One region of the Pseudomonas sp. C7.1 genome, then DNA from elsewhere that is predicted to be linked to it. Evidence: riboswitches for the same ligand, from Rfam matches in the RefSeq annotation. Region 1 holds a riboswitch; each other region holds the start of a gene.
What was found. Region 1 has a riboswitch for cobalamin ahead of AC0T4W_RS17345 (energy-coupling factor ABC transporter permease). Riboswitches for the same ligand answer to the same signal wherever they lie in the genome.
Positions count from the first base shown of each region.

Region 2: another riboswitch for cobalamin. It lies ahead of AC0T4W_RS02780 (TonB-dependent receptor domain-containing protein); the one in region 1 lies ahead of AC0T4W_RS17345 (energy-coupling factor ABC transporter permease).
Region 3: another riboswitch for cobalamin. It lies ahead of cobG (precorrin-3B synthase); the one in region 1 lies ahead of AC0T4W_RS17345 (energy-coupling factor ABC transporter permease).
Region 4: another riboswitch for cobalamin. It lies ahead of cobW (cobalamin biosynthesis protein CobW); the one in region 1 lies ahead of AC0T4W_RS17345 (energy-coupling factor ABC transporter permease).

Region 1 is NZ_JBWDTL010000003.1:2,964,979-2,969,155, forward strand. Features, by position in the region: gene amn (AMP nucleosidase) at 1-834, opposite strand, end outside; gene AC0T4W_RS17340 (hypothetical protein) at 1,032-1,775, shown strand; gene AC0T4W_RS17345 (energy-coupling factor ABC transporter permease) at 1,780-2,460, opposite strand; cobalamin riboswitch at 2,516-2,724, opposite strand; gene AC0T4W_RS17350 (acyl-CoA dehydrogenase family protein) at 2,842-4,177, opposite strand, start outside.
Region 2 is NZ_JBWDTL010000002.1:324,797-328,973, reverse strand. Features, by position in the region: gene dxs (1-deoxy-D-xylulose-5-phosphate synthase) at 1-1,646, shown strand, start outside; cobalamin riboswitch at 1,713-1,926, shown strand; gene AC0T4W_RS02780 (TonB-dependent receptor domain-containing protein) at 2,027-3,898, shown strand; gene AC0T4W_RS02775 (cobalamin-binding protein) at 3,962-4,177, opposite strand, start outside.
Region 3 is NZ_JBWDTL010000003.1:3,781,125-3,785,301, forward strand. Features, by position in the region: gene AC0T4W_RS21080 (cobalt-precorrin-6A reductase) at 1-490, opposite strand, end outside; gene cbiE (precorrin-6y C5,15-methyltransferase (decarboxylating) subunit CbiE) at 487-1,689, opposite strand; cobalamin riboswitch at 1,748-1,948, shown strand; gene cobG (precorrin-3B synthase) at 2,044-3,387, shown strand; gene AC0T4W_RS21095 (precorrin-8X methylmutase) at 3,380-4,006, shown strand; gene AC0T4W_RS21100 (precorrin-2 C(20)-methyltransferase) at 4,003-4,177, shown strand, end outside.
Region 4 is NZ_JBWDTL010000003.1:3,795,643-3,799,819, reverse strand. Features, by position in the region: gene AC0T4W_RS21150 (YoaK family protein) at 1-703, shown strand, start outside; gene cobM (precorrin-4 C(11)-methyltransferase) at 725-1,480, opposite strand; gene AC0T4W_RS21140 (cobalamin biosynthesis protein) at 1,477-1,917, opposite strand; cobalamin riboswitch at 2,008-2,243, shown strand; gene cobW (cobalamin biosynthesis protein CobW) at 2,344-3,396, shown strand; gene cobN (cobaltochelatase subunit CobN) at 3,477-4,177, shown strand, end outside.

The sequences.
Region 1 (4,177 bases):
GCCGTCGCCGTCGGCAGCTTGCAGGTGGTAGGCCGGCATCTGGTAACGGTGCCAGATGACGGTCTCGATAATCGCCTGCATCTCGCCTTCGGCCATGCCCCGACTGATCACCACGTTGCCCGGCAACACCATACGTTCGAAGCGCGACTCGCCCACCAGCATGTCCAGGCCATGACGGATAAATTGGTCGACGTAGCGGTGGTAGTTGGTCAGCAGAATCCATGGCTGCACATGCCGCCAATCGCTGCCGGTGTAATGCACCAGACGGCGTAGGGAGAAATCCACCCTTGCCGCGTCGAACAGTGCCAGCGGCAGCGGGTCGGTATTTTCCCAGTCGTACAGGCCATCGGCCGTGCCGTCGGTGGCAGCCGACAGGTCGGTGCTGGGGAACACCCGCGCCAGCTCGGCGGCGGTCACTCCGGAGCCGGCCAGCTCATCGCCCTGCTCGACCACGTAGGGATAAGGAATGTTCTGCTGGCTGATGCCCACTTCCACGCGCACGGTGAAGTCGTTCATCAGCGGGCGCAGCTGCTCCAGCAGGTATTTGCGGAACGCCGCCGGGTGCGTAACGGTGACGCTGTAAGTGCCCGGCACCTGCACCTTGGCATAGGCGCGCACGGTGGTCGGTACTTCGCCCTGGCACAGATAGGTCAGGCGCAGCTCCGGGTAGCGGAAACGCGACTGCTCCTCTGCATCCGGCTTAATACGTTCTTTAAGATAACGCTTGAGCGCCTGGCTCAAGCCCGTGGTCGCCTGCAGGTGCAAGGCGGCCAGATGATCCACCGCTTCTTCAGCGGTGCTGGCGACAATAAAGTCATCGAAACAAGGGTTCACAAGGCACCTTCCTGGCTGATCTCAATGGCTCTATCTTGCCCTGATCCGCCGCGCTTGGCATAGCGCGACGTTGCCGGCCCAGGCTACCGGGGATGCGTCGCAGTTGCGCCAGGCCCTCGGCCCCGTCACGCTGGCACTCACGCCCAAACCAGCATCAGTTGCTAATCTTCAGACGCCCCATCCCCTAAGGAAAACGCATGCCGCGCCTCCTGCTCACACTTGCGCTCAGTCTGTTACCCCGTTTTCTGTTGGCCGACACCCTGGACGGCCACTATCTGACCACGCTGGACGGCCAGCCAGCCGAAATGCACCTGCGCAGCCAGGACCAGCAGGTCAGCGGGGAATATGTAGAGGGTGGCAGGTTGCGCCTACAGATCAGCGGCAGCTTTGACGGCCAGCTGCTCAGTGCGCAGATCAGCGAGCCGCAATCCGGGCAACTGATCGCCAATATGAATGCCACCTATGCCAACGGCGTGCTCAACGCCCATATTGCCGCGCGCAACCCGACTACCGGGGCAACCCTGGAACGCAAGGCGCTATTCCACCGGCAAAAACTCAGCGCCGCCCTGGCACAAAAAATCATCAGCCCAAGCAGCAACGCAACACGCGACCCGGCGCTGATCGGCACCTGGGTACACGAGCAGATCATCAACAGCGGCGGCGCCAACTTTGCCTTAATGACCACCCAGATGATTCTGCAACTAAGTGATGACGGCAGCGTTTCGCAATGGACGCGCAGCGTGGCGGGCGGCACCGACTGGAACGCCAACAGCCCTGGCGAGCTGCAATACAGCGGCCGCTGGCAGACCAGCAACGGCCTGCTGGAAGTGCAGCTGCAGGGCCGCAGCGACTACCAGCCCGCCGCCTACTACCGCTTCAGCGACCAGTACCTGGTCACTGAAAGCAATACCGGCAAGCTGATCTGGCAGCGCCGCCGCTGATCGATCAAACCGGCTGGTGCAGGCGCGAATTAAACAACGGCCCACGACTATAAGCCGAAAGCGTCTTGGCCGCAGCCAGCACACCCAGGTCGACCAGCGGCTCGATCAGAATCACACTCATATACGCCAGAGCAAAGCTGCCCACGGCTGCAAGGTTCTCACCGGAGAAGCCGTTACCGTAGAACGCCCAGAAGCCGACCCAGGCAACGATGCCACCCTGATAAGCGGTCGATAGCGCCAGCGCCTGCTTGTAGGAGAGATCCACATAAGCGGTGCCCGGCGCGATGATGCGCTTGGCCAACAGACTGATAGCCCACAGCGGCACCAGCAGCGTGGTGACGTTCATGCCGTACTGCGGCAGGTCAAACTGAGCAAATAGCAGCCCCTGCAGCAGCAGGCCAGCGGCCAAGCCAATAGCTGTTGCGCCTGCACCAAATAGCAGCAGCAAGGTCGAGCCGAGGATCAGATGCACCTCGGAAACCCCAACCGCATGGTGCGGAAAGACCTCGAAGAAGCAGAACACCAGGGCAGTGGTCAGCAGGCTGCGCAGCGCCAGGGCGGCGACGCCACCGTTGCTGCGTACGCTGTCGAGGGCAAGCTTGGCCGTAAGACCAAAGGCACCCGCAGCGGTTGCATAACTGAGGAAGAGTTTGGCACCTGTAACAACTTCGGGTTCGATGTGCATAGAGATTCCTGTACCGCGCCCACCGCGCGATGATCGGGATTGAGGGGATGGGCATAAGCGCCCGGCTTCGATGGCAGGTCTCCTGGCTCACGGCTTAACACTTCGCCCGCCTTCCCGACCTTGCGGCCAGTGGCATCCGGGCGTTGCTCACCGTTTACAGTTGCGGGGGCAGCCATGGCTTCGGCACCAGTTGCAGTGCCACACATGTTCCCTTTTCATCCAGTCGCATAAATGCGAACCGGAACCATCGGCGGCCACCTTACCCGGCGGCCAAGAGAAATGACAGAGCCGCCCCTCAGTGACTCACCGGCGCTAGGCCGGGCTCTGGGGGAAAGCGCTGCTGGAGCTCAGCCCGCAGCGCTTGTCAGCCAAGTAAGCGCCTTAGATCAAATGCGGCGTACTGCGCGCCACCAGCGCTTCAACATCCAGCCCACGCGGCAAGGTGCCGTAGACCCGACCACCCTGCCCGCCCAGACGGCTGGCGATAAAGGCATCGGACACCGCCGCATTGCCGGCCTCCAGCAGCAGCTTGGCTTGCAGGGCCAGGGCTACGTCCTCGGTGAGCTGGCGGGCGCGGTACTGGATGTCGGCGGTGTCGCGAAAATCTGCCTGCAACTTGGCGATATGCGCTTTCAGGCGCGCATCGCCATGACCATCGCCCAGCTCAACAAACAGCGCATCAAGCACGCCGGGTTCCTTGGACAGTGCACGTAACACGTCCAGGCATTGCACATTGCCCGAGCCTTCCCAGGTCGAGTTGACCGGTGCTTCGCGGTACAGCCTTGGCAGGATGGTGTCCTCAACATACCCAGCGCCGCCCATGCATTCGGCGGCTTCGTTGATCATTGCGGGGGCGCGTTTGCAGATCCAGTATTTGCCCACGGCGGTAACCAGGCGGGCGAACTTGTCTTCCTGCTCGTCATGGGCATTATCCAGCGCCTTGCCCATGCGCAGGGTCAGCGCCAGGGCCGCTTCGCTTTCCAGGGCCAGGTCGGCCAGCACGTTCTGCATCAGCGGCTGCTCGCTCAGCACACGGCCGCCAACCTGGCGATGGGCACAGTGGTGCGCGGCCTGGGTCAGTGCCTGACGCATCAGGGCGCTGGAGCCGATCATGCAGTCGAAGCGGGTCAGCGCGACCATCTCGATAATGGTTGGCACGCCTCGGCCTTCTTCACCGACCATCCAGGCCAGGGCGCCACGGTACTCCACCTCGCTGGAGGCGTTCGACCAGTTGCCCAGCTTGTTTTTCAGGCGCTGGATATAGAACTCGTTGCGCGTACCGTCCGGGCGATGACGCGGCAGCAGAAAGCAGGTCAGGCCCTTATCGGTATACGCCAGCGTAAGGAATGCATCACACATCGGCGCCGAGCAGAACCATTTGTGGCCGACCAACTCATAGGCCTGGCCAGGGCCACCGAGGCCCACCGCATAAGCCCGGGTGGTATTAGCGCGTACATCGGTGCCGCCCTGTTTTTCGGTCATGGCCATGCCGATGGTCGCGCCGGTTTTCTGCTCGATGGGCAGATTGCGCGGATCGTATTGGGTGGAGAGGATTTTCGGCAGCCACTTCTCGGCCACATCGCCCTGCAGCTTGAGCGCGGGCACGCTGGCGAAGGTCATGGTCAGCGGGCAACCGCTGCCAGCTTCGGCCTGGCTGTGCAGATAACTCATGGCGGCGCGCGCGACCTGGGCGCCGGCACGCGGGTCGGTCCAAGGC
Region 2 (4,177 bases), on a different contig from region 1:
ATGTGGGCCATCAGGCCTACCCGCATAAAATCCTTACCGGCCGCCGCGAGCAGATGGGCAGCCTGCGGCAGAAGGATGGCATCGCCGCCTTCCCGCGCCGCTCGGAAAGCGAGTACGACACCTTTGGCGTCGGCCACTCCAGCACCAGTATCAGCGCGGCACTGGGCATGGCCATCGCCGCGCGCATCCAGGGTTCGCGGCGCAAGGCCGTGGCGGTGATCGGCGACGGCGCACTGACCGCCGGCATGGCCTTTGAAGCGCTCAATCACGCCAGCGACGTCAACGCCAATATGCTGGTGATCCTCAACGACAATGACATGTCGATCTCCAAGAACGTCGGCGGCCTGTCCAACTACCTGGCCAAGATTATCTCCAGCCGCACCTACACCAACATGCGCGAGGGCAGTAAGAAGATCCTCTCAAGCCTGCCCGGCGCCTGGGAGATCGCGCGTAAGGTCGAAGAACACGCCAAAGGCATGCTGGTGCCAGGCACCCTGTTCGAGGAGCTGGGCTGGAACTACGTCGGCCCCATTGACGGCCACGACCTGCCGACCCTGCTCGCCACCCTGCGCAATATGCGTGACCTCGACGGCCCGCAGTTTCTGCATGTGGTGACCAAGAAGGGCAAGGGCTTCGCGCCAGCCGAAGCCGACCCGATTGGCTATCACGCCATTACCAAGCTGGAGCCGATCAACGCGCCAGCCGCCCCCAAGCAAGCCAGCGGCCCGAAATACTCCAGCGTCTTTGGCCAGTGGCTGTGCGATATGGCCGCCGAAGATCCCCGCCTGGTCGGCATCACCCCGGCGATGAAGGAAGGCTCCGATCTGGTGGCCTTTAGCGAACGTTATCCCGAGCGCTATTTCGATGTAGCCATCGCTGAGCAGCATGCGGTAACCCTCGCCGCCGGCATGGCCTGCGATGGCGCCAAGCCGGTGGTGGCGATCTACTCGACTTTTCTGCAGCGCGCCTATGACCAGCTGATCCACGACGTGGCCGTGCAGCACCTCGATGTGCTGTTCGCCATCGACCGCGCCGGCCTGGTCGGCGAAGACGGTCCGACCCACGCCGGCAGCTTCGATATTGCCTACCTGCGCTGCATCCCCGGCATGCTGGTAATGACGCCCAGCGATGAAAACGAGTTGCGCCGCATGCTCACCACCGGGCACCTGTTCAATGGCCCGGCGGCAGTTCGCTACCCGCGTGGCAGCGGCCCGAATGCCGCCATTGAGCCAGGCCTGGAGCCACTGGAAATCGGTAAGGGCATCATTCGCCGCCAGGGCAGCAAAACGGCCCTACTGGTATTCGGCGTACAGCTGAGTGAGGCGCTTAAGGTTGGCGAAGCACTCGACGCCAGCGTAGTCGATATGCGCTTCGTCAAACCCCTCGACGCGGCCCTGGTGCGCCAACTGGCAGCCAGCCACGAACTGCTGGTCACCATCGAAGAGAACAGCGTGATGGGCGGTGCTGGCAGCGCGGTCAGCGAGTTCCTCGCCCAGGCCGGCATCCTCAAGCCGGTGCTGCATCTGGGCTTGCCTGACTACTACGTCGAACACGCAAAACCGGCGCAAATGCTCGCCGAATGCGGGCTGGATGCCGCCGGTATCGAAGCTGCCGTCCGCGCGCGCCTCGCCAGCCTTTGTGCATGAGCGCCGCTCATCCAGAGCTGAATCAGGCTTGCTTGTAATTCATCCACCCGCGCATTAAGGTGCGCGGCGTTTTACTTCCGCCAAGGTGCGCCCTTCCACAGTGAAGCGGCGTTAAACGGGAAGCCGGTGAGTCCATAACGGACCATTCCGGCGCTGCCCCCGCAACGGTAATCGACCGCAGACCCGTTCTGCACGCTGCCTCAACGCCACTGGGTTACCCCGGGAAGGCGAGGCGGCGCACGTCGAGAGCCCGGAGACCGGCCTTGCTGGATGTGACTGGTGTTGCGGAGGGCATCACCGTCAAGCTCAGGTTGCGTCCGCGCGCCCGTTCTTGCACCTGCCCTCCTCAAAAGTCGTTCGACCTTTTGAGGATTCTCTACGTGAAATTGTCCCGTATTGCCTTGGCTGTGGCGCTGCTGCCGCTGGCTGCTCATGCTGACCCACTCCAATTGCAGCCATTGGTTGTGACCTCCGGGCGGCACGCCGAACCAATCCAGCAGGCAACCGCAGCCACCACGGTTTTTACTCGCCAGGATATCGAACGCCTGCAAGTGCGCAGCGTTGCTGAGCTGCTTGAACGCGTGCCCGGCGTCAGCGTCAGCCGTACCGGCGGCGCGGGCAGCCAGACCGGCCTGTTTGTACGCGGCACCTCGACCGCGCAAACTCTGGTGCTGGTAGACGGCCAACGTATTGCCTCTGCCTCCAGCGGCACCAGCAGCCTGGAGTTCCTCAGCCCGGAGCAGATTGAGCGCGTTGAAGTCGTACGCGGCGCGCGTTCGGCGCTCTATGGCTCGGATGCCATCGGTGGCGTCGTGCAGATTTTCACCCGCCAAGGCAGCGGTGACGGGCTCAAGCCCTACGTCCGCCTTGGCGTCGGCAGCAACCAGACCTTCGAACGCAGCCTTGGCCTGTCCGGCGGCGATGCGCAAACTCGCTTCAATCTGGGCGCCGCACTCGACGAAAGCCAGGGGATCGACGCCACACGCGATAACTTCGGCGCCAACGGCGATGACGATGCCTATCGTAATAAATCGCTGAGTTTGAACCTCTCGCACCGCTTCAATGACGATCTGAAGATCGGCTTCAGCGCCCTCGACCAACGCGGCCAGGCCGAGTTCGAGGACCTCTTCAGCACCTCATTGCCCACTACGGACTTCCAGCTCAGCAGCCTGTCCAGCTACATCGATGGCAATCTCAACGAGACTTGGAATAGCCGCCTGGAAATCGGCCACAGCGAGGACAAGCGCGACACCGGCAACGACCAGCCAAACGCCAACGCATTTTCGTTCTACAGCTTTAATACCTACCGCGACTCGGCCAACTGGGTGAACACCCTGACCCTCAACGAGCGCCACCAAGTGCTGCTAGGTGCCGATTGGTATGAGGATCGTGTGAATGGCAGCGAGGACTTCAATGAGGACTCGCGCTGGAACCAAGCTGCATTTATTCAGCACCGCTACAACGCCGACTACTTCTCGACCGAGCTGGGGCTGCGCCATGACAAGAACCAGCAGTTCGGCAGTAAAAACACCTGGAACGCTGCGTTAACTGTGCCGCTCAATGACAACAATGATGTGATCCTGTCCTATAGCGAAGGCTTTCGCGCGCCGACCTTCAACGACTTGTATTACCCCGACTTCTGTTTCGGCGGTTTTTGCTCCGCCAGCGCGAACCCCGACCTCGAACCAGAAACATCTAAAAGCTACGAAGCCCAGTGGCGCAGCCGTTACAGCGAAAGCGGTGCGCTGGAACTATCGCTGTACCGCATTGATCTACAAGACGCGATTGTTCTCGACCAGAACTTTATTCCGCAGAACGTACAGACCGCGCGCATCAACGGCTTCGACGCTGCGCTAAAGCAGGAACTCTTCGGCTGGCAGGGCAGCCTGGCACTCGCCTTGATCGACCCAAGAGATCGCGGCACTGGCCACACCCTCGCCCGCCGTGCCAAACGCACGCTGAGCCTGGACCTGGATCGTCAATTGGGTGAGTTTGCCGTGGGTGCCAGTTGGCGCGTAGTCAGCGGCCGCTATGACGACGCCGCCAACACCCGTGAGCTGGGTGGTTACGGCCTGCTTAGCCTGCGCGGCACATGGCAAGCGACCAAAGAAGTGGCCCTCGACCTGAAACTGAACAACCTCTTCGACAAGGATTATGCCGAGGCGACTTACAGCACCAGCAACGGACGCTTCGGCTACAACAGCGAAGGACGTACCGCACTGTTTGCCGTGACCTGGACGCCTCAACTTTGAGTCATCAGCTAGGCGCTCAATAGACTGCCCCCAAGACAGAGCCCCGCCATAGTGCGGGGCTTCTTAGTGCGCGTCGCTCAACACCTCACACAACCGCTCGAGCGCCCCCAGCATCTGAAAACTCGGCCGCTCCAGGCCGGCATCCGGCACCAACCACAGCTGCTTACGTTCAACTGCCGCTACCCCAGGCCAGATGCGCCAGGCGTCCAGCTGCCCTTGCACGCCTGCCAGAATCACCTCGGGATTACGCTGCAGCACCGCTTCCACGCTGACCTGCGG
Region 3 (4,177 bases), 820 kb from region 1:
TCTCGGCACGCGGCACGGCTTGCTGGGCCGTTAGGCAGCGGACGGTCCAGTGCTGATGCAGGGGAATCTCATGCAGATGCTCCAGCGGCTCGCGGCCGAGGGTGAATAGCGGACGGCGGAAATCCTTCAGGGCTTCGACCAAACCGGCCCAGTTATCCACTTCACGCCAGTCATCACCCTCGCCGGCCTGCCAGCCGGGGCGGCGCAGCGCCCAGCAGGCAATCCCGCTCAGCTCGGCGGCGCGGGCGGCATTGGCGCTGATCTGTGCGGCATAGGGGTGGGTCAGATCCAACAGCAGTTCGATGCCCTGCTCGCGGATATACCCCGCCAGCCCTTCGGCTCCACCAAAGCCGCCCACGCGCACCTGGCAGGGCAAGTCATCCGGCACCCGGCCCAGCCCGACCAGGCTGTAGATGGCTTCGGGACTTAAACGGCGGGCCAAACGCAGCGCCTCGGTGGTGCCGCCCAACAGCAGAATGCGCGGGCTCACAGCTTGCGCACCACCAGCAAGGTAATCGGCAAGGCGCTGCGCCAGGTGTCGAAACCGCCCAGGGGCTGTGCCTGGGCCACGCTGATGCGGGTCAGCTCGCCGCCCACCTGCTCGCGCCAGGCCACCAGCGCCGCTTCGCTTTGCAGGGTCACCGCATTGGCCACCAAACGCCCGCCCGGCTTGAGGCTGGCCCAGCACTGCTCCAGCACGCCAGGCACGGTGACGCCGCCACCGATAAAGATCACATCCGGCGCAGCCAAGCCGGCCAATGCCTCGGGCGCACGGCCGGCGACCAGTTGCAGCGCGGGCACGCCGAGGGCATCGCGGTTGTGCTGAATATGCGCCTGACGACCGGCATCAGCCTCAATCGCCAACGCCCGACAGCTGGGGTGCGCGCGCATCCATTCGATGCCAATGGAGCCGCAGCCGGCGCCGACATCCCAGAGCAGCTCGCCGGGTTGCGGGGCCAGGCGCGCCAGGGTGATTGCACGCACGTCGCGCTTGGTCAGCTGACCGTCGTGCAGATAGGCGTCATCCGGCAAACCTGGCGTCAGCGGCAGCAGTCGTGCATCGGTGCCAGCCACGCACTCGACCGCCAGCAGATTGAGATCGGCAACGCGCGGCAACGCCCAGTCACTGGCCAACCCGTCGATGCGCCGCTCCTGATTGCCGCCCAGATGCTCCAGCACGGTCAAACGGCTGGGGCCGAAACCGCGTGCACGCAGCAACTCAGCCACCGCTGCCGGGCTGTCGCCGTCGTTGCTCAGCAGCAGCAAGTGCGCGCCGGGGAAAATCTGCGCCTGCAGCGCCGCCAACGGCCGCGCCACCAGCGACAGCACCGTCACGTCCTGCAGTGGCCAACCCAGGCGAGCAGCAGCCAGTGAGACGGATGAGGGCGCAGAGAACACCCGCAATTCATCCGCCGGCAGCTGCCGCGCCAGGCTCGCACCCACGCCATAGAACAACGGGTCGCCGCTGGCCAGTACACACACCGGCATCCCGCGCCGCGCCATTACCGGCTCCAGGCTAAAGGGGCTGGGCCAGCGTTCGTGCTGCCCTGGCAGATCGCTGGGCAACAGCGCCAGCTGCCGTGGGCTGCCAACAATCCACTGCGCCTCGCCCAGCGCCTGGCGCGCTGCCTCACCCAGCCCGGCGTAACCGTCTTCACCAATGCCCACCAGGGTTAACCAGGCCGTCATACCCACTCCTCTGCCCCCGCCCGACAAGCTAGGGTGTCAGCGCATCAAACAAAGCGGGCATAATACAGTCTTCGTCGGTGCCCACCGCCATGGTGCGAGGGGCCTAAGAGGGAATCCGGAGCGATCTGCCAATCGTGACCGAGCTGCCCCCGCAACTGTAAACAGCGAGTCTGCCGCCACTGTGCCACTGGGAAACCGGGAAGGCCGCGCCAGATGATGACCTGTCAGCCAGGAGACCTGCCGACGACGCTAGTCGCGAGTGCCAACATCGGGCGGGGTGTACCGATGCCATGAAATCCCCTGTGGGCGGATTTCGCTGGTTCGGTCGCCGCGTCGTAGTAGCTGGTGAAACCGTTGCGCGACCATCAAGTCTTTGCCGATCTGCCCGCCCCACGCCCAAGCGCGTGCCCCGGCCTGCTGCGTATCGTGCAGGCGCTGGACGGTGGCATCTGCCGGATCAAGCTGGCCGGCGGCGTGCTTAGCAGCCAACAGGCACGGGCTATCGCTGAGGCGGCCGAGCGCTGCGCCAGCGGTGTGCTGGAGCTGACCAACCGCAGCAATTTGCAGATTCGTGGCGTACTGCCAGGCCAGCAAGACGAGTTGATCGAACGCCTGCTCGCCGCCGGCCTCGGCCCGAGCAACCCGGCCGCCGACGATGTGCGCAACCTGCTACTTAGCCCCGCAGCCGGCCTCGATCCGCAGGCCCTGCTCGACACCCGCCCGCTGGCCGCCGCGCTGCTCGACCTGTTGCAGAATACCCCGACGCTGCATGGGCTGTCGGCCAAATTTGCCATTCAGCTGGACGGCGGCGAAGCCCTGGCGATGCTCGAACACCCCCACGACATCTGGCTTAGCGCCCTACCGGGATCGCCGGCCCGACTGGTGTTTGGCCTGGCCGGCTGCCCTGGGGATAGGCCGCTGGGCGTGATCGACGTCGAGCAGACACCCGTATTCATCGAACAACTACTTAGGCTGTTTCTCGATCTGGCCGGCAACGAACACAGCCGTATGCGCCAGCTGCTTGCCGTGATGCCGCCCAGCCAACTGCTGCAACAACTGCAAACGCGCCTGCCCTTTGCCATACAAGCGCCGCCGAGCAATTGGCAACGCACTGCAACCAGCCAACGCGCGCCGATGGGCATTTATCCACAGCTGCAAAGCGGTCTGTGCATGGTTGCCGCAGGTGCGCCCCTGGGACGGATCGACGCCGCGCAACTGCGCGCCCTGGCCGATCTGGCTGAGCAGCAGGGCGATGCCAACCTGCGCCTGACGCCTTGGCAGGGCTTGCTGCTGCCGAATATCCCCGAGCAATCAGCAGACCGATTGCTGCACGCACTGACCGAACTCGGCCTGCTCACAGATGCGCAGGAACCACTTGGCCAGCTAATCGCCTGCACCGGCTCAACCGCCTGCGCCAAGGGCCTGGCCGACAGCAAAGCCGATGCCCTGCACCTGGCCGAGCGCCTGCGCGCCATCAGCGCCCGGCCGCAAGTACATCTAAGCGCCTGCCCGCGCTCCTGCGCCGCCGCGCACACGGCACCCTTTACCTTGCTGGCCAGCAGCGCCGGGTATTACCAGCTCTATCAACGCACGCCCAAGGCGGCCGGTTTCGGCCAGCTGCAGGCCAGCGCCATGACTATCGACGAGGCCGGCGACTGGTTCGCCGCCCACTGCGCAACAGGAAACAGCGATGCTTGAGTACATCCGCGACGGCCAGGAAATCTACCGCCAGTCCTTCGCCACCATCCGCGCCGAGGCTGATCTGTCGGCGATTCCGGCGGACCTGGAAAAGCTCGCCGTACGCGTCATCCACGCCTGCGGCATGGTCGATGTGGTGCAGGATTTGCGTTTCTCCCCTGGTGCCGGTGCTGCCGGCCGCGCAGCCCTGGCCAAGGGCGCAGCGATTCTCTGCGACGCGCGGATGGTCGCCGAAGGCATCACCCGCCCGCGCCTGGCCGCCAACAACCCGGTGATCTGCACCCTGCATAACGACGGCGTGATTGAGCAGGCCCGCGCAATCGGCAATACCCGCTCGGCCGTCGCATTGGAACATTGGCGCGAGCACCTGGAAGGCAGCGTAGTGGTGATCGGCAACGCTCCTACCGCGCTGTTCTATCTGCTGGAAATGCTCGACGCCGGCGCACCGAAACCGGCGCTGATTATCGGCATGCCGGTGGGTTTTATCGGCGCGGCGGAATCCAAGGACGCCCTCGCCGCAGACAGCCGTGGCGTGCCCTATGTGATCGTGCGTGGCCGCCGTGGCGGCAGCGCCATGGCGGTGGCGGCGGTCAACGCCCTGGCCACGGAGGTGGAATGATGACGGTACAAAAAGGCCGTCTGCTCGGCATCGGCGTCGGTCCCGGCGACCCCGAGCTGATCACCCTCAAGGCCCTGCGCCTGCTGCAATCGGCGGCGGTGGTCGGCTACTTCGTGGCCAAGGCTAAAGCCAACAAAGGCCATGGCGGCAACGCCTTCGGCATCATCGAGC
Region 4 (4,177 bases), 830 kb from region 1:
GCATCTAGGCTTTGCCCTGGCCTTTGTTGCTGGCGCGATCAATGCCGGTGGCTTTCTTGCCGTACAGCAATACACCTCGCACATGACCGGTATTGTTTCGGCCATGGCCGACAATATCGTTCTGGGCGCTTATGGCCTGGTGTGGAGTGGCCTTGGTGGTGTGCTGTCGTTTCTGTTAGGTGCAGCCTGCTCAACGGTAATGATCAATTACGCGCGCCGCCGCCAGCTGCATAGCGAATATGCCCTGCCATTGTTGCTCGAAGCCGCACTGTTGCTGTGTTTTGGTTTTCTTGGCGCGTCGCTGGCACAGATTACCGGCTTGTTTGTACCGCTGACGGTGATGCTGCTGTGCTTCATCATGGGCCTGCAGAACGCGCTGATCACCAAGCTTTCCAGGGCTGAAATCCGCACCACCCATATCACTGGAATCATCACCGATATCGGTATCGAGCTGGGCAAGCTGTTCTATTGGAATCGTAGGTGCGGTCCCGATATTGCTCGGGTGATGGCCGACCGTCAGCGGTTGTGGTCACTCAGTCTTTTGGCGCTGAACTTCTTTCTCGGTGGGGTGATCGGCGCACTGGGCTTCAACCACTTGGGTTATATCGCTACCGTGCCGCTGGCCTTGCTGCTGGTGTTATTGGCCAGCGTCCCGGCGCTGGATGATTTGCTGCTGCTCACACGGCGCTTACTGCGCCGATAAGCTTGGCCGACTGCCTGCAGCTCAGTCTTCTGCCGATCTGAACAGGTGCCGATGCTCGGCGTTGTACAGCGCCGAGTCGGCGAACTGTTCGGCGTGCAGCACGCGACCGACAAGGATCAGCGCGGTGCGGCGAAAGCCCTTGGTGCGTACTTGTTCCTCGATGGTGGCCAGGGTGCCGCTGACCCAATCCTGATCCGGCCAGCTGGCGCGATGGACCACGGCAATCGGGCAATCCGCGCCGTAATGCGGCAGCAATTCAGCGACTATCTTGTTCAGATGCACCACGCCCAGGTGGATAGCCATGGTTGCGCCGTGGCGGGCCAGGTCACCCAGTGCTTCGCCCTCGGGCATGTTCGACTTGCTCGCGTAGCGGGTGAGTATCAGCGTTTGCGATACCTCAGGCAGGGTCAGCTCGCTTTCCAGTAGCGCGGCGCAGGCGGCGGTGGCGGTGACGCCGGGAATGATCTCAAAGGCAATGCCCAGCCGGCGCAAGTGGCGAATCTGCTCGCCAATTGCGCCATACAAAGACGGGTCGCCGGAGTGTACGCGGGCCACATCCTGGCCTTGGTCGTGGGCCTGGCGGATCAGCTCGATGATTTCATCCAGGTGCAGCTCGGCGGTGTTGATCACCAACTCAGCGCTGTGGCCTTCGAGCACTGCTGCCGGCACCAGTGAGCCGGCATAGAGAATCACCGGGCAGCTGCGCAGCAGGCGCTGGCCTTTGACGGTGATCAGCTCGGGGTCGCCGGGGCCGGCGCCGATAAAGTAGACGGTCATGGCAATTCCTTGGGTGCAATCGACGCCAAGGCGCAGGTGGCGCTGGCGTTACGTTTTTTTTCGCCGAGCAGACGGGCCGGTTGGCCGCCCAGGCGTTCAGCCAGGGCCAGGGCGCAGGGTTCGGCGACGGCAGGGCTGCCGGTGGCGGCCAGGGTGAGCGGCGAGCCTTGCACGCGGTACTGATAGGGCAGCAGTTCTTCGGCGCTAAAGCAGCTCAACTGCAAGCCGAGGCGCTGAGCCAGAGCCAGCAGTCCCGGCTCGTCACGTTTGTGCGCGATGCTGGCCAGTCCGGCCACGTTATCCACAGTCAGGCCATGGGCCTGCAGGCCGTGAACCAGCAATGTGGATAAATCTTCAACGCTGCAGCCGCTACGGCAACCAAGCCCAGCGACCACTTGAGTGGCGGCAGCGGGACGAGTATCGGCAGGGCAGATCATCATCTAAAAGCGCTCGGTGAATGCGGCGGCGTAGCTCAACATGGCGGCCGGCAGTGGTCAACCGCGATTGACCGGCCGCCATGGCCTGCGTAGCCTTGTCGCGTTCGAGGTTCTTCGTGGGCATACCCATGAAGCTAAGAGGGAACAAGGTTGATGCCTTGGCTGCCCCCGCAACTGTAAACGACTCGTCCCCTTGCGTTGTTCTGCCGCTCAAGCGCTGCAGCACAACAGCCACTGCGTCAGCGCGGGAAGGCGAAGGGCATAGCCGGCGCATCTACGCCAGCCCGGTCGTGAGCCAGGAGACCTGCCTCGTCACGTTTTCGACAACCGGGCGGGGTGATCCGGTGGTGTTGGCTGACGCCCCGTGGCTGTCATGTCTGTGCCGCCTCCTGCTCGTCTTTCTTTCGACGTCATGCAGGACTCGCCATGCAAACCCTCGGCAAACTTCCCGTCACCATCGTTACCGGCTTTCTCGGCGCCGGCAAAACCACGTTGCTGCGTCACCTGCTGGCCCATGCCGGTGGCCGGCGTATCGCGGTGATCGTCAACGAGTTTGGCGAGCTGGGTATCGACGGCGACCTGCTCAAGCAGTGCTCCATCGGTTGCAGCGAAGAAGAAGCCAACGGCCGTGTCTTTGAGCTGGCCAACGGTTGTCTGTGCTGCACCGTGCAGGAAGAGTTCTTCCCGGTGATGCGCGAGCTGGTGGCGCGTCGCGGCGACCTCGACCATATCCTGATTGAAACCTCCGGCCTGGCTCTGCCCAAGCCGCTGGTGCAGGCCTTTAATTGGCCGGAAATTCGCAACGCCTGCACGGTGGACGCGGTGATCACTGTGGTCGACAGCCCGGCGGTGGCCGCCGGCACCTTCGCGGCTTTCCCGGAGCAGGTTGATGCGCAGCGCAAGCTCGACCCGAATCTGGACCACGAATCGCCGCTGCACGAGCTGTTCGCCGACCAATTGGCCAGCGCTGACCTGGTGATCCTCAATAAGGCCGACTTGCTCGATGCCGCTGCGCTGGCTGCGGTGCGCGCGGAAGTGGCCGAGGAGCTGCCGCCGGCGGTGAAAATCATCGAAGCCCGTGGCGGCGAGCTGCCGCTGGATGTGCTGCTGGGTCTGAATTGTGAGGCCGAGCTGCATATCGAGGGCCGCAAAACTCACCATGATCTGGAAGGCCATGAAGACCACGATCACGACGAATTCGCCTCGTTCCACGTGGAACTACCGGAAGCCGAGGAAGCCCGTTTGCTGCAAGCGCTGAAGGATGCGGTCAGCAAACACGGCATTCTGCGCATCAAGGGTTTTGCCGCGATTCCCGGCAAACCTATGCGCCTGCTGCTGCAAGGCGTCGGCCAGCGCTTCGACAAACACTTCGACCGCGCCTGGCAGGCCGATGAGCCGCGTATCACCCGCCTGGTGGTGATTGGCCAGCAGCTTGATCAGGCGGTGATTGAGGCCGAGCTGCAGGCGGCGTTGGCCTGATAGGAATGTGGGAGGGGCTTTAGCCGCGACTGGGCCCGATACGGCTCGCGGCTAAAGCCCCTCCTACGAGAAAAGCGATCATGCATCTACTCCGCACCCAACCCGGCAGCCAGGTCCCGGCTGACAGCATCGCCGACCTCGGCCAGACCCCGGCCGAGCTGGTGATTCTGTGCACCGGCGATTCGCAGTTGTCGCTGCTGGCCGAGGTGGCGCGGCAGCTACCGGCGGACTACCCCAGCCTGCGCCTGGCCAGCCCGGCGCAACTGAGCAATCACGCCTCGGTGGATCTGTATGTCGAGCAGGTGCTGCAGCACGCCAAGGTCATCCTGATTGCCGTGCATGGCGGCGTCAGTTACTGGCGCTACGGCATCGAGCGGCTGGTCGAGTTGGCCGAGCGTGGCGCGCGGGTAGCGATGATGCCCGGCTGCGACAATCCCGACCCGGAGCTGATGGGCCTGAGCAACGTGCCGGCCGCTGAGTGCGAGCGGCTCTGGCAGTACCTGCGCCAGGGCGGCGCGCAGAATGCTCGGCAGCTGTTCAATTGCATCGCCAGTCACTGGCTGCAGCGAGACTATGCCTGGGGCGAACCGCAGCCGTTGCCGCGCGTTGGCCTGTATCACTCGCAGCATGCCACCCCGGAGCTGGCTGACTGGCAAGCTAATTGGCAAGCGGCTGCACCGGTGGTGGCGCTGCTGTTTTATCGCACCCAAGTGCAGGCGGCGAACACCGGCTTTATCGATGTGTTCTGCCAGCGCCTGCAGGCCCAAGGCCTTAATCCGCT